3 regions of the Bacillus cereus group sp. BfR-BA-01316 genome follow, and region 3 is predicted to be linked to each of the others. Evidence: predicted binding sites of a transcription regulator. Region 3 holds the regulator's gene; each other region holds the start of a gene.

Region 1 (7,607 bases), on a different contig from region 3:
AATCTCTTCAGATACATCCAGCATCTCTCCATCAACGCGCACACGAACATAACCTTGCTTCTTAATATCTTCTAATACTTTCACATGCGTACCTTTACGCCCTGACACGATAGGCGCTAGCACTTGCAACTTCGTACGTTCAGGATATTCAAGAACACGGTCTACCATCTGTTCCACTGTTTGTGATGTAATTTCAATTCCATGATTCGGACAAATCGGCGTACCAATTCGCGCGAATAATAAACGTAAATAATCATAAATCTCTGTTACCGTTCCAACCGTTGAACGAGGATTACGACTCGTCGTTTTTTGATCAATTGAAATCGCTGGAGATAAACCTTCAATCGTATCAACATCCGGCTTATCCATTTGCCCTAAAAACTGGCGTGCATACGCGGATAAAGATTCCACGTATCTACGCTGCCCTTCTGCATAAATCGTATCGAATGCTAACGATGATTTCCCTGAACCAGACAATCCCGTCACAACAACAAGCTGATTTCTCGGAATGGTTACGTCAATATTTTTTAAATTATGCGCTCTAGCACCTTTTACAACAATAAAATCTTTACTCACTCTTTTCACCCTTCCGCTTTTAATTCTAGTAGTAAATCTCTTAATTCAGCTGCACGCTCGAAATCTAACGCTTTTGCTGCTTCCTTCATCTCTGCTTCCATCTTCGCAATTGTATTTTCACGTTCTTTTTTCGTCATCTTCTTAGCTGGTGCTGCTTCATATGTTTCCGTATCCTCAGCTGCTGTTGTCGCACGAATAGCGTCACGTACTCCTTTTTGAATCGTCTTCGGCGTAATACCATGCTCTTTATTGTAAGCTTCTTGCAACTGGCGACGACGCTGCGTTTCTTCAATCGCAATTCCCATTGATCTCGTTATGCGATCTGCGTACATAATAACGCGGCCGTTTTCATTACGTGCCGCACGACCAATTGTTTGAATTAATGAACGCTCTGAACGCAGGAATCCTTCCTTATCAGCATCTAAAATAGCTACAAGTGATACTTCCGGAATATCTAATCCTTCTCGTAATAAGTTAATACCGACAAGTACATCAAACTTACCTAGGCGAAGGTCACGAATAATTTCAATACGTTCTAACGTTTTAATTTCAGAGTGAAGATAGTTCACTTTAATTCCTACATCTTTTAAGTAATCTGTTAAATCCTCTGACATTTTTTTCGTTAAAGTCGTAATTAATACACGTTCATTTTTCGCAATCCGGTCATGGATTTCTCCTAATAGATCATCTATTTGTCCTTCAATTGGTCGTATATCAATTGGTGGATCTAAAAGCCCTGTTGGACGAATAATTTGTTCTACTACTTCCGGTGACTGCTCTAACTCGTACGGTCCTGGCGTTGCCGAAACGTAAATAACTTGATTCGTTTTCTCTTCAAACTCATCAAACGTGAGCGGTCTATTATCTAAAGCTGATGGCAGACGGAATCCATGCTCCACAAGCACTTGCTTACGTGCTTGGTCCCCGTTATACATCGCTCTTACTTGCGGAACCGATACGTGCGACTCATCCATAACAATTAAGAAATCCTCTGGAAAATAGTCCAAAAGTGTATATGGTGTTGAACCTGCTGGACGAAGTGTTAAATGACGGGAATAGTTTTCAATCCCTGAACAAAAACCCATCTCACGCATCATTTCTAAATCATAACGTGTTCGCTGCTCTATACGCTGCGCTTCTAACAATTTACCATTATCATTTAATTCTTTTAAACGCGCTTCTAATTCTTTTTCTATATTTTCAATGGCGACCTTCAACTTTTCTTCACGTGTAACGAAGTGAGATGCCGGGAAGATTGCTACATGATCACGTTCTGCTAATACTTCACCCGTTAATGCATTTACTTCTCGAATACGATCTATTTCATCCCCGAAAAATTCAATTCGAATACAATGCTCGTCAAGGGATGCGGGGAAGATTTCAACTACATCTCCGCGCACACGGAATGTACCACGCTTGAAATCAATATCATTACGGCCATACTGTACATCAACAAGTTCACGAAGCAATTGATTACGGTCCTTTTCCATACCAACCCGAAGTGAAACAACTAACTCGCGGTATTCTTCCGGAGAACCTAAACCGTATATGCACGACACACTCGCAACGATAATAACATCATCTCGTTCAAATAAGGAAGACGTTGCCGAGTGGCGTAATTTATCAATTTCATCGTTAATTTGCGCATCTTTTTCAATAAACGTATCCGTATGTGGTACGTACGCTTCCGGCTGATAATAATCGTAATAACTAACAAAATACTCCACAGAATTGTTAGGAAAAAAATCTTTCAGCTCACTATATAACTGTCCTGCTAACGTTTTATTATGAGCCATTACAAGTGTTGGCTTCTGCACCTCTTTAATGACATTTGAAATCGTAAATGTCTTACCCGTTCCTGTTGCTCCAAGCAACACTTGCTTTTTCTTTCCACTATTAATTCCCTCTACAAGCTTCTCTATCGCTCCCGGCTGATCACCTTGCGGGGAATACTCTGAGATAATTTCAAATTGATGTTCCAAGTGAAATCCGACCTCCTCATAAAAAATCTGTATTATTATTTTAACACGAATGCCTATAAAAAACCTAAAAAAACGAACAGATATTCGGTAAAATTTTCGACAATATATACATAAAAAAGGAAGGAGTAAACACTCCCTTCCTCTCTCTAATTTATTTTAATGGCACATCTAACAAATCATATCCATTTCGTCCGTCTTCATTCATACAATCTATCAACCTATACCTTATATCCACTTCACGAACTTCTTTGACTATTCTTTTACAACTATCAGACTGAACACCTTTATTATCACCTGCGAATTCATCTCGTCTATTATCTAAAATATGACGTATCTCTTTTCCACTATGTTCTAACGTTTGAAAGATTGGATCGCCTTCATGTGTATAATTTACAATCCTTATTTCATCAACTTTTCCTTGTTCAACGTTCAAAACGAACTTTTCAAATTTGTATAGATTAGAAATTCCTGTCCTTTTCGCAACGATATCATCCTTCTCATCAACTGTACTGCTAGATTGTGAACATGCTACTAAACTGAAGAAGAAAACACATATGAAACTCGCTCTTTTTCCTATTGTCATCCTCTCCTATTCAAACTATTTGTATACACAATTAAAAAGTTCTATACTCTCTTTTACCGAACCTTTTATCAAGAAAAAACTACTCTCATCTTATGAAAGTAGTCTCTCTTTTACCTTTCTCCTTCTTCGGAAAAATCACATATGAAAATGAAATTGCAGTATCCGCTAAAAGAATAATAGCCCACACTTGGCTTACACGGCTTGCTGCTTTATTTAAAACGATTCCTGACTCTAACCAATTCCCCCACTGTTCTACTGGAATAAGCCCATACATGAAGAAAAAGAATATATGAACAGCAACAAACAAAATAAGATGTAAAACCCAATTTTTCATTTCCTGCTTCGCATGCGCCCTACCTGTTACTTCAAGTGGTTCTTCGATAATAGGCGCCGGTTCATTCCGCCACTTCGCAACTAGTTTTTGTACATATATATCTAGCTTCTTCAAATCCTTTTTCCCGTAAAAGACAGCATACAATAATATAATTACAGTAATGATTTGAAAATTAGAGAACTTCCCTGTTTGATAGTAGTCCACTACTCCTAAAGTTAAAATAAACACTTCATTTACGAGTAGCACAATCCCCATAATAAAACTCGCCTTTTTCAAGCGAAATCCATACCTTAGTAAAAAGAATCCGATAGCCGATAACCAAAATACAATCTCTGCCCCAATTAAAAAATACCAACGATATTCTGCGAGTATACTCATTTATCCCTCTCCCTTTCGTCATATATACGAAAAGCCTCATCCATATATAATAGAAGCTCTTCCTCAATTGGATACATACTCATTTTCTGTGAATCTTCTTTTGACTTTCTCACTTCCCACAATTTATCTAAAAATGCTTCATCACCATTTGCCATCTCTAAACACTTCAGCATTAATTTCTTCGTTGCCCCTTGTACTTCATCATTTGTTGCTTCCTTACCGTCTTTCATAAAGTTACGTAATTGTTTTAATAAATTTACCCACTCTAATACATTCGGATCTTCCTCACTCATATTTGGTAAATTATGAAGTAAATCTTGCTCTTCCTTTGAAAACAGTTCATTTTGGAATATTTCACGTATACGAGGAGACTGCTTCGAAAGCTGAATGAGTTCAAACATAACTTTCCAATCCAGTTCTTCCTCCACATCTACCGAATAAACAACGGCTTGTAAAACACGTTCCATTCGATTGAATTTCTTTTGTTCTTCCTGTACAAATCTAAGTTGCTTTTCAAGCGAGTCTTTTAAGTTAAGTTCACCTTTTACTAACATATTCGTAATCTCTTTTAATGAAAAACCCATTTCTTTTAAAAATAAAATTTGCTGCAAACGAACAACATCTCTCTCGCTATATAACCGATGTCCTCCATCCGTTTTCCTACTCGGCTTTAATAAATCGATTTGATCATAATAACGTAACGTCCTTACTGTAACCCCTGTTTCCCTCGTTAGTTCTTGAATTGAAATCAACTCCATCACCTCTTCTTCTTCATTATAAAAGGTGACGTAACGTAACTTTCAAGTAGTTTGTAAAAAAAATACAAAAAGCTGTTTATACCTTTTTGTATAAACAGCCTTTATGGAAATAACACCTTTTGTATAGCACGCCCACACGATAATATAATCGCTCCAACAACAACAACAACAACAACAACAACACCCACTGCTGTTTTATGATAATACGCTGAAATTAACAAATAGTACGATAGCCTACAGTGCCAAATATAATACATACACTTGGCACTGGATTACGAGAATAATTTTGTATTCCCCAAAATAAAGCAAATATAGCTGTAGCAACGCATAATATCGGTAATCCCATTCCGCTTCCCCTTTATCTATCTATTTACTAGTCTTTGTTGCTAATACACTCGTTGACGCCATACTAATTAATAAACCAAAAATAACTACATATAATAGTTCATTCACATTTACAAGTTGTTTATCTAAATATTTATTCATACAAAGATACACGATAAAAAACAGAAAGAAACCTACCATACAAACCATAAAATATTGCTGCATTTTTTTCATGATTCTCTCATCTAATGCAGGTACGCCTTCTTCTTTCCATCGCTTTCGCTCCTTATACTCAGACACAGCGTATAAACTAATAAGGGCTACATTTGAAATCAATATCGCTTCCCACGAAATATTTAAAATGACTAAACTTGTATTTAAAATAAGCCCCGCTAAAGATAAGCTTCCTATAAACCTCATAACTTCTTGCTTATTCATGCATTATCGGCCTCTTTCTTATTTCTAAATTTCCACTTGGGCCAATAATTCACACCGTAATATACAAACTGTCCCGCAACAAATAGAACAAAAGGTGTTCCAGCACTTCCGTAAACAATTAAATTGTACAGACTCCATATAGCCAAACTAATCACGAAAAATAACCCTACATATTTAAACGCTTTATCTGATTGAAATCTCTCAAACTCATCTTGCATTTTCATTCCTCCTATCGCTATGCTCGTTTTCCCACCATTACTTCTATGATGAGACTACCAGCAAATAAGAAACTACATACAGTGAATATTTCTGGCGTAGGTATGACATCTCTGCCTACGACTTTGCTCGCACCAATGTAAACAATGAGAAGGATAAATGCGAATATAAATGAGACATTTACATACTTTTTTATATTTTCATTTACTCGCTCATCTATCTCTGGCAGTTCTTCTTTTTTGTACTTATGTTTTTTATAATACGTATACACTGTTAAAAGTAGAATTGCTAAAATGTTACTAACTATTAGCGATAACATCGGTATGGATGGATCCATAATACGAACTAAAACGTCCCCTCCACATAATCCTAAGACAGTAGCGATATACAACTTTTTAGTATCGTTCATTTTCTCTCCCCTTACTCCAGCGTAAATATTTCTTCTACCTTCATTCCAAAATATTTGGCGATTTTTAGGGATAACTCTAGACTCGGGTTATAGTGGTGGTTCTCAATCGCCACGATTGTCTGCCGCGTCACTTGCATCGCCTTTGCCATTTCAATTTGCGTTATATGATGTTGTTTTCGTAATTCCTTAATTTTATTTTTCACACCCATAGGATCCACCTTCGAAAGTAAAGATATCTTTACTATAATTATAAATATTTTCCAAATACAAGTGAAGATATCTTTACAAAAAAAGGTAAAAAAAGAGACATCCATAAGATGCCTCTTTGCTACTACATAAATCCTAATGCATATACAAGAATGTATCCAAGTACCGAAAGGCAAACCGAGCCAATTAGCCCTGCCACGAATGCCCTACTTCCTAATTTGCGGAACGTTTTAAACTCTACATTTAAACCTAGCCCTGCCATCGCCATTGCAATAAGCATGTACGCAATTACTACAATGTATCCGGCAACAACTTCTGGGATAACCCCAAGCGAATGCACCGCACTCATTGCTAAAAATCCGAAGATGAACCAAGGAATTGGAAGGTCGCGCCACGATCTTTTTTCCTTGCTTCCCTCGCTCTTACCAAACCATAATCCAATTAAAATCGCTACTGGCACAAGCATCGCTACGCGCGTTAATTTCACAATAACTGCGATGTCTACAGCCGTGCTACCTCCTGGCGCCGCCGCAGCGATAACATGAGCGATTTCGTGCAATGTCGCACCTGAGAACACCCCGTAACCGTAGGGTGAGAAGCCAAGCACTGGGTATAATAGCGTATAAATAAGTGTAAATATTGTACCTAAAATTGCAATAATCGCTGCCCCAACTGCCGTTTCTTCATCTTTCGCTTTCACTTGCGGTGCAATCGCGACGACTGCGGCCGCACCACAAATCGCCGTTCCGCACGCCGTTAAAATTCCAAGTTTCTTTTCTACTTTAAATACTTTCGTTAGTCCATATACAACGAAAATTGTAAATGTAATAACAACCGCTGCGATGATTAATACTTTCGGCCCCGCCTTCGCAATATCTACAAGATTTAACCGCATTCCAAGTAAGATGATCCCAAAGCGTAGCAACTTCTTACTCGCAAAGTTCGTTCCCGCTATCGCTTCTTGAGGAATCCCGATTGCCGCGCGCCAAACCATCCCGATTAGAATAGCGATTACTAATTGTCCCATAATATTTAAAAATGGAAGCTCTGCTAAATATTTCGCGGCGATTGCGATTAATAACGTAATCCCAATACCTTGCGAAAATCCAAAGCCCTTCTTCTTTTGTATAACAAGTGTTTGTTCCACTTTGTACCACCCCAATAATCGTATTGGAACATGCATGTTCTTTCTAGTTACATTATAAGAGAGTTTTAATAATAAGTTTAATATCAATATTGAATCCCTATCATCAGAAATACTTATGATAAAATGAAAACAAAAATAAAGGGGCCTAACAAATGAACGTCGACATTTTAAAAATCTTTGTTACTGTCGTTGAACAAAAACATTTTTCGCGTGCTGCGGAACTATTAAACCTTTCACAACCCGGCGTTAGTATGC
Region 2 (7,607 bases), on a different contig from region 3:
CTAATCTTCCGCGTCTCCTATTTGGGCGGGAACATGCCGACTTTTGCCCTGAATTTCTCTCGTCCTGGCGCACAAGTGCTCCTGCAATATTACAATTACCTGCGTTTGGGGAAAAGTGGGTACTATGATGTCCAAAGGGCTTCTCAGAAAGTCGCTCTTTTTCTTAGCAAGGCGATTCAGAAGATGGAACCGTTCGAACTTTTGTCCGATGGTTCGGATATTCCGGTTTTCGCTTGGCGACTGAAAGATGGTTACACATTAAACTGGAATCTTTATGATTTATCTCGACAATTGCGTGTGTTCGGCTGGCAAGTACCCGCCTATCCATTGCCTCCAGATATGGAAGCGGTGACGATTATGCGCGTTGTGGTTCGAAATGGATTTTCCATGGATCTCGCGCATTTATTTTTGATGAACCTCAAACAGGCCGTTGCCTTTCTAGATTCCCTGGACGGGCCTATGCCACATGATACGAAATGTGATAATGGGTTTCATCACTAAATGGGGACAGATCCCGTAGTCATTAAGTTGAGCTAACCACCGGTGAAATTAACTATCTTAGATGAATCCTTCCATTAAGAAATTTATTGGAGGGACTTTTTATGGAGATTAAGTCGACCAATAAGAATATGCTTTATACAGAAGAAAAGTTTATATCAATTATCGGTTTGGGGAACAGGTTAAGCACCCGATCTGATAAATAGACAGAGAGATTCCGCCTATTGACTCGAAAAATATGAAAATGGGTAATTTTGCTTTGCATAATCGGAAAACCTCCCTTTATAAACCCCGGAACGAGCTCTATTCTGCATCTAACCGAAAAATTTGCGCTTATTTTACTATCGCTGGTTACTCAATTAAGGACAAGACTTCATATTTAGAGGAAGTGAGAGGGGGTAGGGTGATCCAAGAGAACCTCATTTAGATACGTCACGGTGAACCGTATCATAATGCAAAATTCAGAAAAGATACTGAAGATGTTAAAGCACCAAAAAGAGTTGAAGCTGTAATTCAAAAAGTTAGAACAATTGCTGATGAAAATAATGTAAATCCTGATATTATTGAACAAGTATATAGAACAATGATTTCTTGCTTTATAAATCACGAATTAATCCATCATTCAAAAATAGATAATAAACAAGGGTAAATTACAAGATGCAATATAATAATTGGTCGGAAACGTATTATATCCTATATATTCAGCAATCGGGCTCTTTAATGGAGCAATGAAAAAAGCCTAATTTCTTCACATTAAATTGAGAAATTAGGCTTTTTAATATTGAAATTTCCAGAAAGATCAACGTCTATAGTATTTACATGGTTATCTTTCAAACGTGGTTTCTATTAGTAAAAATGTTATCTAATTTTACTAATAACTAAGCCAATGGTGTTCAGAGCGACTTCGTTTAGAATTGATATTTGCAATTTGGTGTATAGGAAAAGTAACGATTAAGACTTTATAAAATAAAGAAAAAGAGCCAACTCATACGAGTAGACTTTTTCGTTTATACACTATTTCATAGTTGTTTTCTTATTTTCTCCGGAATGTCCTTTTCAGAAATAACGTCGCAAGAATAGACATACTTGCCCTTCACATGAATTTTTAAGTAAGTTTTTCTTATAAAATCATTAGGAGTGTTAGTTCCTACTATATATTCTTTCTCGTTCCCAGATTCATCAACACCTTTTAGTGAGTACATAGCTCGTCCTTTATGATTATAATCCGGAACGCCATATCCCTTCGCAATGGCGTATACATTTTTTTCTTCAGCAATTGGATTAAATCTGTCCAAATCCCCGCGCAACATGAAAGGTAGTAAGTATATAGGGAGGCCTATTCCTATTATGCAAAGTAAAAGTTTCTTCATGATTGTTTCTCCTTTTGTGTATTTACATTTTTCAGTATAGAAAAAATTTCTTATGAATTTAGAGGGGGATTTCTTAAGATTTTCTTAAAGGGATTTTTGAAGTACGATTATTTTAACCAAAATTTTCATGGGAATACCTTTCAAAAGAACATAAGTTCGTATATAATAAGAACAAACGTTCCTTTAGGGGTGATAACCTTGTATGATTATTCTCTTTTACCAAATCGTATTATTCTATGTGTAGATCTTCGTAGCTTTTATGCGAGTGTGTCATGTATTAAAAAAGGACTGGATCCACGTTATACAAAATTGGCCGTCGTAGGAGATGTGAATCGGAGCGGATCAATCGTATTAGCAGCAACACCGCCATTAAAAGCGTTAGGGATAAGGAAGATGGCAAGATTGTACGAAATACCGAAGCGACCAGATATTATTATTGTGAATCCAATTATGCATACGTATATGAAATGTTCAACTTACATAACAGGTTTAGCTTTGCAGTATGTTGCACCGGAAGATTTTCATCAATATAGTATCGATGAATTTTTCATGGATATGACCGCAAGTATTCATTTGTTTGCGAGTAATCCGCGCGAGTTCGCATTAAAGTTCAAGCGAGAAATATATGAACGTACACGGATTGAAAGTACGATTGGTATAGGACCCAATTTATTATTGAGTAAAGTAGCAATGGATATTGAAGCGAAAAAGAATAAAGATGGGATAACACAATGGACGTACGACGATATACCCGAGAAGTTATGGAGCATAAGACCGCTCAGTAAATTTTGGGGTATATCGTATAAAACTGAAATGAAATTGAATCGAAAAGGTGTACATACAATTGGAGAATTGGCTCAGTACCCTTTGAAATATTTAAAGCAATCTTTCGGTGTAATAGGAGAAGAATTACATCTACATAGTAACGGGATTGATTTTAGCAGAATAGCAGAGAAGTATGTTCCAGCAACAACATCTATAGCGAAAAGCCAAATATTATTACGTGATTACTCAATAGAAGAGTTCGTAGTTATGTTATTAGAGCATATAGAAGAAGTTTGTTATAGGTTGAGAAGAGAAAAGAAATACGCTCAAACGATCCATTTTTCAGTTGGATATAGCAAGGAATATGGCGGGGGAATAAGAAAGGCACATACGTTAAACAGAGCAACAAATTTAACGATGGATATTTACAATGTTTGTACATATTTTTTATACGAGCGTTATACAGGGGAACCGATTCGATCGATAAGTATTTCGTTAACAAATTTAATAAATGAAGGAGAAGAGCAAATTTCACTTTTCGATAACATTATACAAAGAGAAAAAGAAATGCGATTAACGAAGGTCATGGACGAAATTCGAACACGATTTGGTAAGAACAGTATTTTACGTGGGATTTCCTACACAAGCGTCGCAACAGCAAGATATAGAAACACATTATTAGGAGGACATAAATCGTGAAGAATGCTAATATGCCAAAAGGAAGAGGTATGGTAAAGTGGCAACCATTTGCCAGTATGCCAGAGCAGTTCGCAACTATTAAAGAAATGATAAGTAGGCAAACGAAAATCTCACGCCCAATCTTAACGCAAGATGCAAAAGAAATGATTGAAAATAGGCTGTTATGTTCATTTTTAGGTGAGGAAGAGGTTTTACTTACATATTACAGAGGTGGCTATCTATATGAAAATTACATAACAGTAGTCAATATTAATCCAATAAAGGAGACGATTATATGTACAGATGCATTTCGTAATAAGCGAATGTTTAAGTTTGTTGATGTAATTGAAGTGAATTAGAGGGGGAATATCTCTTCCTAACTTAATTATATCATGGAATTAAAGGTCAAAATAGACTGTTTATTCGCATTTACTACTGTTACAATCAAGAACACATGCATTGTAAGGAGAGATGTTAAATGAGTTCTTTTGTTCTCGATTTTCAGGAAATAGAAAAAACGCAGCTTTTTCTCGTTGGTGGAAAAGGGTTAAATTTAGGGGAGTTATCAAAAATTCAAGGAATACAAGTGCCAGAAGGATTTTGTATTACAACAGTAGGATATCAACAAGCCATCGAACAAAACGAAACGTTTCAAGCTTTATTGAATCAACTAACAATGCTACAAATAGAGGACCGAAATCAAATTGGTGAAATCAGCAGGAAGATTAGAGAAATCATTATGGAAGTAGAAATTCCTTTCGATGTTGGGGGAGCAGTTGCTCACTATCTCTCCCAGTTTGGAGATGAATATGCTTATGCAGTGCGTTCTAGTGCTACAGCTGAAGATTTACCACATGCTTCTTTTGCTGGGCAACAAGACACTTATTTAAACATCATTGGAAAAGAGGCCATCTTGCAGCATATTAGCAAATGTTGGGCGTCTCTATTTACGGATCGTGCGGTAATTTACCGAATGCAAAACGGATTTGACCATAGCCAAGTTTATTTATCTGTTATCGTTCAAAGGATGGTTTTCCCGCAGGCTTCCGGGATTTTATTTACCGCTGACCCAATTACTTGTAACCGAAAAGTGCTATCAATCGATGCCAGTTTCGGACTTGGAGAAGCGCTGGTCTCTGGCTTAGTATCTGCTGATAATTATAAAGTAAAAGAAGAGGAAATCGTCGATAAGATGATAGCAACTAAAAAATTAGCTATCTATGGACGAAAAGAAGGCGGAACAGAGACAAAGCAAATTGCTCCTAATCAGCAAGATATTCAAACACTTACTGAACAACAAATCTTACAACTAGCACGTATCGGAAGACAGATTGAAGCTTATTTTGGTTGTCCGCAAGATATTGAATGGTGTTTAGTTGATGATACATTTTATATTGTCCAAAGCAGGCCGATAACGACTTTATATCCAATTCCAGAAGCAAATGATCAGGAAAATCATGTGTATGTATCGGTTGGTCACCAACAAATGATGACTGATCCTTTGAAGCCATTAGGAATGTCTTTATTCCAGTTAACATCCTTTGGACCGAGGTTTCAAGCTGGGGGAAGGCTGTTTGTTGATGTTACACAAAGATTGGCTTCGCCTGCTAGTAGAGAACTTTTATTAAATACAATAGGGAACTTGGAGCCGCTTATTAAAGATGCATTAACGACTGTAATAGAGCGAGATGATTTTATCAAATTGTTACCGGCTGATGAAAAAGAAAAGAGTCTTGGTAAAAGTATGCCATCTACAAGTACGCAACCACAAATCGAAAACGATCCGGCAATCGTTACGGATTTAATCAAGAATAGTCAAGCATCGATTGAAGAGTTAAAACAAAACATTCAAACGAAATCAGGATCGGATTTATTTGATTTTATTCTGGAAGATATCCAGATATTAAAGAAGATTTTATTTGACCCACAAAGTTCAGCTGTGTTTATGGCTGCTATAGATGCTTCATCATGGATCAATGAAAATATGAACGAATGGTTAGGTGAAAAAAACGTAGCAGATACGCTTTCTCAATCTGTACCAAACAATATTACTTCGGAAATGGGTCTGGCGCTATTGGATGTCGCAGATGTGATTCGTCCTTATCCAGAAGTCATTGAGTATTTACAGCATATAGAAGATGACAGCTTTTTAGATGAACTAGTTAAGTTTAAAGGTGGGGATAAAGCTCGAGATGCAATCTATGCTTTTCTGAATAAATACGGAATGAGATGCAGCGGAGAAATCGATATTACGAAAACTCGTTGGATTGAAAAATCAAATACAATTATCCCGATGATTCTAAATAATATTAAAGACTTTGAGCCTAATGCGGGTAATCGGAAATTTGAGCAAGGGCTACAGGAAGCTTTGAAAAAAGAACAAGAGTTATTAGATCGATTGAAGCATTTACCGGATGGTAAACAAAAAGTAAAAGAGACAAAACGAATGATCAGCCTAATCCGGAATTTCATCGGTTATCGTGAATATCCAAAATACGGAATGATTAATCGCTACTTCGTTTATAAGCAGGCTTTACTGAAAGAAGCCGAACAACTCGAACAAGACAGCGTTATTCATGAAATAGAAGATATATACTATCTAACTTTTGAAGAACTTCACGAAGTTGTCCGTACGAATAAACTGGATTACGAGGTTATTAATAAACGGAAAAATGAGTGCAAATTATATGAAAAACTAACGCCTCCACGTGTTATCACATCTGATGGAGAAATCATTACAGGTAAGTACAAACGAGAAAATCTCCCGGCCGAAGCGATTGTAGGTCTGCCTGTTTCTTCTGGAGTGATTGAGGGGAGAGCACGCGTTATTTTAAACATGGAAGATGCGAATTTAGAAGATGGAGATATATTAGTTACCGCATTTACTGACCCCGGATGGACACCATTGTTTGTATCTATAAAAGGGTTAGTCACCGAAGTTGGCGGACTCATGACACATGGAGCTGTTATTGCGCGTGAATATGGATTACCAGCAGTCGTCGGGGTAGAGAATGCTACAAAACTAATAATAGACGGTCAACGAATTCGGGTACATGGAACAGAAGGGTATATCGAAATACTGTAGTTAAAAAGATCATTCGCTATGTGTAGTGGATGATCTCTTATTTTTTTAAGCCAGCTTACATAGAAAGGTCCGTTACAGTACGACACGTATACTGTAGCCCTTACTTCCTACAGTTTGTATTGCTGCGGAGGATAGTTGCAGTTCAGATGCAAGAATATTGAAAGAATGGTAAACTCCCTGAACACTAGAATGAGTACTAACAGAATTTACTATCTCTCCTTTTCGAACTACATTGTCTCCTATAATTACAGTCAAGCCATGGGGACGGTGAAACAACAATGATATTAGAAATCGCAATTGGCAAAGTATATCTTGCAATTATGTACAGAGATTTTAATAGTTTTATCAACTTCCATCAATATCTTCTGAAAACATCGATGAATCAGAATGTATATCAATCTAAAATAAAGAATATTTTCAAAAATATTACAAATTAAGACAGTATATTGCAAATTATCGGAATATTCTTTATTATAAGATCATTGGAACATATTTAAGGTTGGGGAGGAATAGGGATGAAGAAAAAGCCTTTTAAAGTGCTGTCTACGCTTGCGGCGGCAGCTGTGCTTAGTTGCACATTTGGATTTGGTAGTCAATCTGTTTATGCGGCAACGCCGTCTAATGTAGGATCTTTAAGTCCAATTGATGAAAATTTAATTCCAGAGGAGCGTTTAGCAGATGCGCTCAAGAAACGCGGTGTAATTAGTGAATCTGAGTCGAAAGAAGACACATTAAAAGCTGTTGAAAAATACGTAGAGAAGAAAAAAGGCGAAAATGCTGGAAAAGAGCCAGCAGCAGGGGATAGTGTTTCGAGAGAAGCTTCTGACTTTTTGAAAAAAGTTAAAGATGCAAAAGCAGATACGAAAGCAAAAGCTGATCAACCTGTTAGTGGCCCGGTAGCTGGACAAGAGCCGGTTAAAGGGGGATTAAACGGAAAAGTACCAACTACTTCAGCGAAGCAAAAACAATATAACGGTGATGTTCGTAAAGATAAAGTTCTTGTATTGCTAGTAGAGTTTGCTGACTTTAAGCATAACAATATTGATCAAGTACCAGGTTATATGTATTCAAATGATTTTAATCCAGAACATTATCAAAAAATGTTATTTGGTGATGAGCCGTTTACACTCTTTGATGGTTCAAAAATCCCAACATTTAAACAATATTATGAAGAGCAATCTGGTGGTAGTTATACAGTTGATGGGACAGTA
Region 3 (7,607 bases):
TATGAGAATAAGATCGAACTCTCAATTGTTTTATAAAGTTTCAATGGCTATTTTAATTGCATTTTTTATATTATTATCAGTAAGTATATTTAAAGCTCAACCTGCCCAATTACTATTAATCATACTTATCTTTTCTAGACTATGGCCACGATTTATGACAATTCAGTCTAATTTAGAACAGCTTGCTGCAAGCATTCCTGCTTTTAAGTCATTATGGGAATTACAAGAGGAATGTAATGAAGCGATTGAAATGCAGGATATACATCAGCAAAAACATATAAAGCCGATTTGTATAGAACAGGGTATTGAATGTAAGGATATTTATTTTCGGTATAATAAGAAGGAGCATTTGTATGCACTTCAAAATATTAATGTGCAAATACCAATCAATAGCATGACGGCTATTGTGGGACATTCGGGAGCTGGGAAGAGTACATTAATTGATGTTTTAATGGGATTGATTCAACCAGAGAAAGGTCAAGTATTAATAGATGGAACTCCTCTTACAAGTGAAAATTTGTTGTCATTGAGACGGGCTATTAGTTATGTGTCACAAGATCCTTTCTTATTTAATGCAAGCATAAGAGAAAATTTATTGATGATTGATCCGTATGCCAGTGAAGAACAAATTTGGACTGCATTAGATTTTGCGGCGGCAGCTGAATTTGTACGAATGCTTCCAAAAGGGCTTGATACTCTCATTGGAGATCGTGGAGTGAGGCTTTCAGGTGGTGAACGTCAACGACTTGTACTAGCTCGAGCTATTTTAAGACAACCATCCATTTTAGTATTAGATGAAGCTACGAGTGCATTAGATACTGAAAATGAGGTAAAGATCCAATCAGCAATAGAAAGATTGAAAGGAACGATGACTATTGTTGTTATTGCGCATCGGTTATCTACGATCCGCAATGCAGATCAAGTTATTGTTTTAGGAAAAGGTGAAATTGTTCAAAAAGGTGAATTTAATCAATTGGCTAAAGAGAGAAAAGGTGTATTTCGAAATTTATTAGGGTCACAAATGGAAGTGGGTTCATAGAGGAGAAAGATTGAATGAAATCTTGTATTATTGTAATTCGAGTTGAATGATAGCCCGGATAATGGTCAGTTACAAAAGATCTTATTCGGGCTTTTATATTTGTGTTTTATAAATTTAGGGAATAAATATAATTTAGTACCTTGCAATAAACAGTACCTAATGGTATATTATGGATATAATAGGTACCGTGTATTGAACAGTACTGAAATAAGAAAGGGGGATTGTCCTTGAATGTTCAGTTTAAAAAAGGTGTGTTAGAACTGTGTGTATTGGCACTTGTAAAACGTAAGGATTGTTATGGGTATGAACTTGTTCAGCAAATCTCTAATAAATTTTTAATATCGGAAGGTTCTGTATATCCGTTATTACGTCGTTTAACGAAAGATGGATATTTTCAAACGTATTTAAAAGAATCCACGGAAGGACCGCCCCGTAAATATTATCAACTAACAGAGCAAGGGGAGATGCAACTTACGTTATTAGTAACAGAGTGGCGTGATTTTGCTAAAGGTGTTCAAGAAATTATTGAAGGGGTGGAATGGGATGAGTAAAGAGCAGTTTCTTAAAGAATTATCAAGTCATCTTAGAAAGTTACCAGAAGAAGAGCGACAAGATATTTTATTTGATTATGAAGAGCACTTTCAGTTTGGGATAGAAGAGGGGAAAACTGAATCAGAAATAATAAAGGGGCTTGGCTCTCCGAAGGTAATTGCGAAAGATTTGCTTGCTTTGTATCACTTTGATGAGATGAAAAAGGATCCATCGACTTCAAATATAACAAGAGCTGTCATGGCAGCGGTTGGACTTAGTTTGTTTAATTTTATTATTGTGTTAGGCCCATTAATTGCAATTATAGCTTTTATATTTTCCTTTTGGGTCGGTGGTATTGCTAGTGTAGTGACACCATTTTTCGTTATTTTAAAAGTATTTATGGGTACTTTTATATGGTTGGATCTTTTCGTTAGTATAACGTTTGTTGGAGTAGGTTTATTGTTATGTATTGTAGCTTATTATAGTACGAAGTGGTTTAAAAGATTATGTGTACGCTATGTAGTATGGAACTTCAAAATGATAAAAGGGGAGTAGATGATGAAAAAAATATTATTAGTAGCTATCGCTTGTATCATTATTGGAGTAATAGGGATTTCACAAACATATAAAAAAGCAGTAGAAACTGTAGAGAAAGGAAATAAGGAAGAAGTTATTAAAAACGAAACGCTAAAAAATGTAGAAGTTAAGTTAGATGCTGGAGATATTGTTGTCCAAAAATCTCCTGATTCCTCTTTTTATGTAAAGCAAACAGGAGACGTAAGTAAACAGGAGATTCGTATTGCTGAAGATGGTGACACATTAAAAGTCATAGGGGAAATAGAAAAAGGTGTTTCATTTGATTTTTCATTTTACAATTTCGGATTTCAAACGCCTACATTGACTATATTAGTACCTGAACGTTCTTATCAAGAGATAAAAGTAAATTCATCCGCTGGACAAATAGAAATAAGTAATGTGAAAAGTGACCGCGTAAGTGTTGAAACACTCGCCGGAGAAGTGGATTTGAAACATGTAACAGCAAAGAGTGTAGAGGGTTCTACAAAAGCTGGTGAGGTGAATTTTAAAAAAGTAATAGGGAAAGTAACAGCAAAAACGGCTAGTGGGGATATAGATATTATTGATCATGATTCTAAATATGATTTAGAGGCAAGTTCAACTGCTGGAGATGTAGATATTACTTTATTGGAAAAACCACAAGATGCAGTTATAACTGGGCAAACCGCTGCTGGAGACGTGACAATTTTTAATGAAGAAAATAAAAATATAACGATTGGTAATGGTAGTAAAAAGATTAGCGGTAAAACTGCTGCTGGAGATGTTACTATTGAAACGCGTTAATAATTAATGAAATGAAGTCTTTTGAATGAACGGAAATCTATCAAAATATAAAAAGAAGATAATACCCTATATAAATAAGGGTATTATCTTCTTTTTATTATTTTTAATGTAAATCACGATATACACCAATTACTTTTCCGATAACTGACACTTGTTTTAAAATGATAGGTTCTAGTGAAGAGTTTTCCGGTTGTAGACGGAAATGATCTTTTTCTTTATAGAAACGTTTAACAGTTGCTTCGTTATCTTCTGTTAAAGCAACTACAATTTCACCGTTGTATGCAGACTGCTGTTGGCGAACAACAACTAAATCACCATCAAAGATACCAGCTTCAATCATGCTATCTCCAGAAATGCGTAACATAAACACTTGATCTGCTCCAGCAACGATACTAGCTGGAAGTGGGAAGTGATCTTCTACACTTTCGACTGCTGTAATCGGTAAACCGGCAGTAACTTTTCCGACGATTGGAACTTGAATAACAGATTGTGTTTCTGTTTCCATTCGGTTGCTACCTAAAATTTCAATTGCGCGTGGTTTTGTTGGATCGCGTCGAATATATCCTTTTTCTTCTAGTCGTGATAAATGTCCGTGCACTGTAGAACTAGAAGCGAGGCCGACTGCTTGACCGATTTCACGTACGGAAGGTGGATATCCTTTTTCTTGTACTTTTAGCTTAATAAAGTCGAGAATGTCTTGCTGGCGTTTCGTTAACTTTTCCATGTTTTCTAACACCTCGTTTTCTTTCATTTTTCTTATTATTAAGTATAACATGCGAAAAAACATTCTACAAACATAAGTTCGAACGAAAGGCGAATTTATGATACACTATAAGGAAAATATAGTGAGAAAGAAGGGTTCAAAATGAATGCAATTATTTATGCACGTGTGAGCACAACAAAAGAAGAACAGGAAACATCATTATTGCGTCAAAAAGATGAATTATTGCATTTAGCTGAGCGCTATCAAATGGATGTTACAAAGGTAATTGAGGAGCAGGCTAGCGGTTATACAATTGAACGTGATGGCATATTAGAAGTGCTAGATACAATTCGAGATGAACAAGTTGATGTACTACTTATACAAGATGAAACGCGTCTTGGTAGAGGAAATGCAAAGATCGCATTAATGCATTGTTTACATAAAGAGGGGATAAAAGTTTATACGCACACGCATAGTGGTGAATTACAGCTTTCAGATTCTGATTCGATGGTGCTAAATATAATTGGGATTGTTGAAGAGTATCAAAGAAAGATCCACAATTTAAAAATTAAACGTGGCATGCAAAGGGCGGTAGAGAAAGGATTTCGTCCAGAGAATAATTTGAAAAATCGTCATTTAAGTATAGGACGTGAGAAAAAAGAAGTGCCAATTGAGGAAATTGTACGTTTACGCCGGAATGAATTAACTTTTGAAGAAATTGCAGCAACACTTCGTGGTTTTGGTCATGATGTTTCAAAAGCAACTGTACATCGAAGGTATGTAGAATATACAAAGCAATTGCTTGATAAAGAGGACTAACTATTGTATGATAATAATCAGTTTTGAGTAGAAGGGGGATTCGAGATGCCAAGTCACGAACTCATTGAACGCATTAACTTCTTAGCGAAAAAAGCAAAAGCTGAAGGCTTAACTGAAGAAGAACAACGTGAGCGCCAATCGCTACGTGAACAATATTTAAAAGGATTTCGTCAAAATATGTTAAACGAATTAAAAGGAATTAAAGTCGTTAACGAAGAAGGAACGGATGTTACACCGGCGAAATTAAAAGCTTTAAAAAAGCAAGATAATGCAAAATTAAATTAAAAGATGGGCATAGCCCATCTTTTTTTGATATTAATAGACAGATTCGCTATTTAATAACTTTCCAGTTATGATTTATTGTTGCTTCTATCGTTTTATGCTTCAATATATAGTTAGTGATAAGTTCAGACATATCTATTGGTATGTCTTTTATAACGGGCTTATTTTGATACATAAGGAAGTTTCCGCCACCACTTGCGCGATAATTATTCATAACGACATCGTATTCTTGCTTCGTGTTGATAGGCAGTCCATCATATTCTAAAAAAGTAACTCTTTCGCCAATTGGTTTTGAAATGTTTAATACGTATGAAATCCCTTCCCACATATCGTAATTATAGTGCTGCGGTTTCGGTTCTAAGTAGGCACGGTTTACAATGATGTTTCCGTCTTCTTGTAGTGTGAAATAAGCGGCGGAGAGTTCGAGAGCTTCTTTTATATCTGCCCCAGTCACTCGAATAACTTTTAATGTATTTGGATAAATATAATTAGACACGATGTCACGCATTGTGACATGTTTTGGAAAACCAGGAGATTCATTATGAAACAAACTTGTGCAAGAAATAGAAACTTCTGCTACATCCATCTGTATTTTATTAATAAATTCAATAAAGGGATGGTCTTGTAGACGCGTTTGTATAGCATCAAAAATTTGCATGTCTCCATTAATAACCCCAATGGGCTGATCAAGCCACTTTTGTGTTTTATCCTCGTAATCATACACAAGTGAAAGGACAGCTTCATCTTCCTGGATCCTCTGCACAGATAGTATTTCTGAATGACATTCTGTCGGCATCCATTCATTATTATTTCTTTCAAATGTAACTTTCACTTTTCCTAATGATTGTCCATTACAGCCAACTTGTAAAATTGTAACACCATTAATTTTAGCGTTTGCAATCGTTCGGTGTTGATGACCTGTTAGTAAAATATCTATACCGTCAATTTCATGACACATTGCATATCCTTGATTTTCACCTGTTAAAGCTTCAGTAGGTTCTCCAGTTTGTAAATCACGTTCAAATCCCCCGTGGTAGGCTACGACTAGTAAATCAGGTTTCTCCTCTTCATGAATATAAGAAACCCACCTTTTTGTTGTTTCTAGTGCATCTTCAAATAGTAAACCTTCAATATGATGAGGTTGCTCCCAATTTGGGATGTAATGTGTTGTTATCCCTAAAATAGCAATCTTGATATCGGGCTCAATTTGCTTTATGATGTAAGGTTTTCCGAAATACGGTTTCTTTATGTTTTTATCTAAAATATTGGCTGATAAATAGGGGGTATTGGCAGTTGAAATAGCATTGTTTAATATGTCCATCCCATAATTAAATTCATGATTTCCAATAATTGCAGCATCATAATCTAGATAATCAGCTAATAAGGCCATTGGGTTCTTTTTATCTTTTTCATAAGTAGCATAGTGATAAGTGAAAGGGGTTCCTTGGATGAAATCACCGTTATCAATTAAAATCACATGCTCATTTGTAGAACGCTCTTTTTTAATGAGTGTGGAAATTTTGGATAGTCCTACGTCTGCTGGTAAGTTATTTTGATAGTGAATCGGATAAACATTACCATGTATATCGCTCGTTAATAAGATGTTAATAGTTACAAATCGATTTTGATCCAACATAATCCACCTTTTCTATTGTTATCTTACGATTAATCATATCAGATATGTGAAATGAAGTTTGGTTGGAATGTTTAGAATGTGTAAAGATTCTGTAAATGAATAATTGTGTGGGAAAATATGTGATATATTTCTACATGTTTACAAAAAGTAAATTTATAACAAGGGAAATGGAGGCTTTAACATGTTGAAAAAAGTTTTTGCAATGGGTACATCGGTTGTATTAGCAGCGGGATTATTAAGTGGGTGTGGAACTAAGGAATCGAGTGCAAATAAAAGTGAAGATACGAAAAAAGGGTACGTGCCCAAGACGTTAAATGTTCAATTTGTACCGTCGCAAAATGCTGATACGTTAGAAGCGAAAGCAAAACCACTAGAAAAACTGTTAAGTGATAAGCTAGATATCCCTGTAAAAGTTAGTATTTCGACGAATTACAATACGATTGTAGAAGCGATGGCATCAAAACAAGTAGATGTAGGTTTCTTGCCTCCAACGGCATATGTATTAGCGCATGAGAAAAAGGCCGCAAATGTAATTTTACAAGCACAACGATTTGGAGTAGATGATGCAACAGGAGCTCCAACAAAAGACTTAGTAGATTATTATAAATCTGAGTTTGTTGTAAAGAAAGATTCTAACATTAATAGTGTGAAAGATTTAAAAGGTAAAAAAATCGGTTATCAAGATGTAACATCTTCAGCAGGATATGTGTGGCCTGCCGCTGTATTGGTTAAGGAAGGGATAGATCCATTAAAAGATGTGAAACCTGTTACATTAAAAGGGCATGACCAATCTATTATCGCTCTTTTAAACGGGGATGTAGATGCTGCGGTTGTGTTCCAAGATGCTCGTAATATTGTAAAAAAAGACTATCCTAATGTGTTTGATCAAACAAAAATTGTGGAATTCACAGAAAAAATTCCTAACGATACTATTTCTGTACGCTCCGACTTAGATGCTGAATGGAGTGAAAAATTACAAGACGCATTTATCGAAATTGGAAAGAGTGAAGAGGGACAAAAGATTATTAAAGAAGTATATTCCCATGAAGGTTATATTAAATCTGATGATAGTAAATTTGATATCGTTCGCGATTATGGAAAGAAAGTGAAAACGCAATAATACATATGGATATTTTACAGGTTCATTGAAAATGGCGACTAACTGGAAGTGTGTGTATTTTCAGTTAGTGGGCCGTTTTTCGGCTTTTATAATTAAGTAGAAAGTAGGTAAAAGGCGT

Evidence for each region. Region 3 encodes LexA, which represses DNA repair genes until DNA is damaged. Its sites were predicted from a motif close to CGAACATATGTTCG; they were not measured.
Region 1: a site for LexA is predicted at 2,632-2,645, ahead of uvrB (excinuclease ABC subunit B). Genes of this name have one in related genera too.
Region 2: a site for LexA is predicted at 2,014-2,027, ahead of MR071_RS15410 (Y-family DNA polymerase). Genes of this name have one in related genera too.

What each region holds. Positions count from the first base shown of each region.
Region 1 is NZ_JAKUGX010000001.1:80,044-87,650, reverse strand. Features, by position in the region: gene uvrA (excinuclease ABC subunit UvrA) at 1-576, opposite strand, end outside; gene uvrB (excinuclease ABC subunit B) at 582-2,558, opposite strand; gene MR071_RS00405 (DUF4362 domain-containing protein) at 2,710-3,141, opposite strand; gene MR071_RS00400 (hypothetical protein) at 3,227-3,853, opposite strand; gene MR071_RS00395 (MerR family transcriptional regulator) at 3,850-4,611, opposite strand; partial or broken gene MR071_RS00390 (hypothetical protein) at 4,713-4,957, opposite strand; gene MR071_RS00385 (ATPase) at 4,978-5,373, opposite strand; gene MR071_RS00380 (hypothetical protein) at 5,370-5,591, opposite strand; gene MR071_RS00375 (hypothetical protein) at 5,609-5,998, opposite strand; gene MR071_RS00370 (helix-turn-helix transcriptional regulator) at 6,010-6,207, opposite strand; gene MR071_RS00365 (YeiH family protein) at 6,330-7,352, opposite strand; gene MR071_RS00360 (LysR family transcriptional regulator) at 7,505-7,607, shown strand, end outside.
Region 2 is NZ_JAKUGX010000019.1:42,257-49,863, forward strand. Features, by position in the region: gene MR071_RS15400 (glutamate decarboxylase) at 1-501, shown strand, start outside; gene MR071_RS25815 (chorismate mutase) at 926-1,147, shown strand; gene MR071_RS15405 (YxeA family protein) at 1,518-1,868, opposite strand; gene MR071_RS15410 (Y-family DNA polymerase) at 2,067-3,332, shown strand; gene MR071_RS15415 (YolD-like family protein) at 3,329-3,670, shown strand; gene ppsA (phosphoenolpyruvate synthase) at 3,790-6,396, shown strand; gene MR071_RS15425 (immune inhibitor A domain-containing protein) at 6,912-7,607, shown strand, end outside.
Region 3 is NZ_JAKUGX010000034.1:35,585-43,191, forward strand. Features, by position in the region: gene MR071_RS21030 (ABC transporter ATP-binding protein) at 1-1,039, shown strand, start outside; gene MR071_RS21035 (PadR family transcriptional regulator) at 1,267-1,590, shown strand; gene MR071_RS21040 (DUF1700 domain-containing protein) at 1,583-2,125, shown strand; gene MR071_RS21045 (DUF4097 family beta strand repeat-containing protein) at 2,126-2,929, shown strand; gene lexA (transcriptional repressor LexA) at 3,033-3,653, opposite strand; gene MR071_RS21055 (YneB family resolvase-like protein) at 3,795-4,451, shown strand; gene MR071_RS21060 (DUF896 domain-containing protein) at 4,497-4,736, shown strand; gene MR071_RS21065 (bifunctional metallophosphatase/5'-nucleotidase) at 4,783-6,366, opposite strand; gene MR071_RS21070 (phosphate/phosphite/phosphonate ABC transporter substrate-binding protein) at 6,551-7,489, shown strand; gene phnC (phosphonate ABC transporter ATP-binding protein) at 7,606-7,607, shown strand, end outside.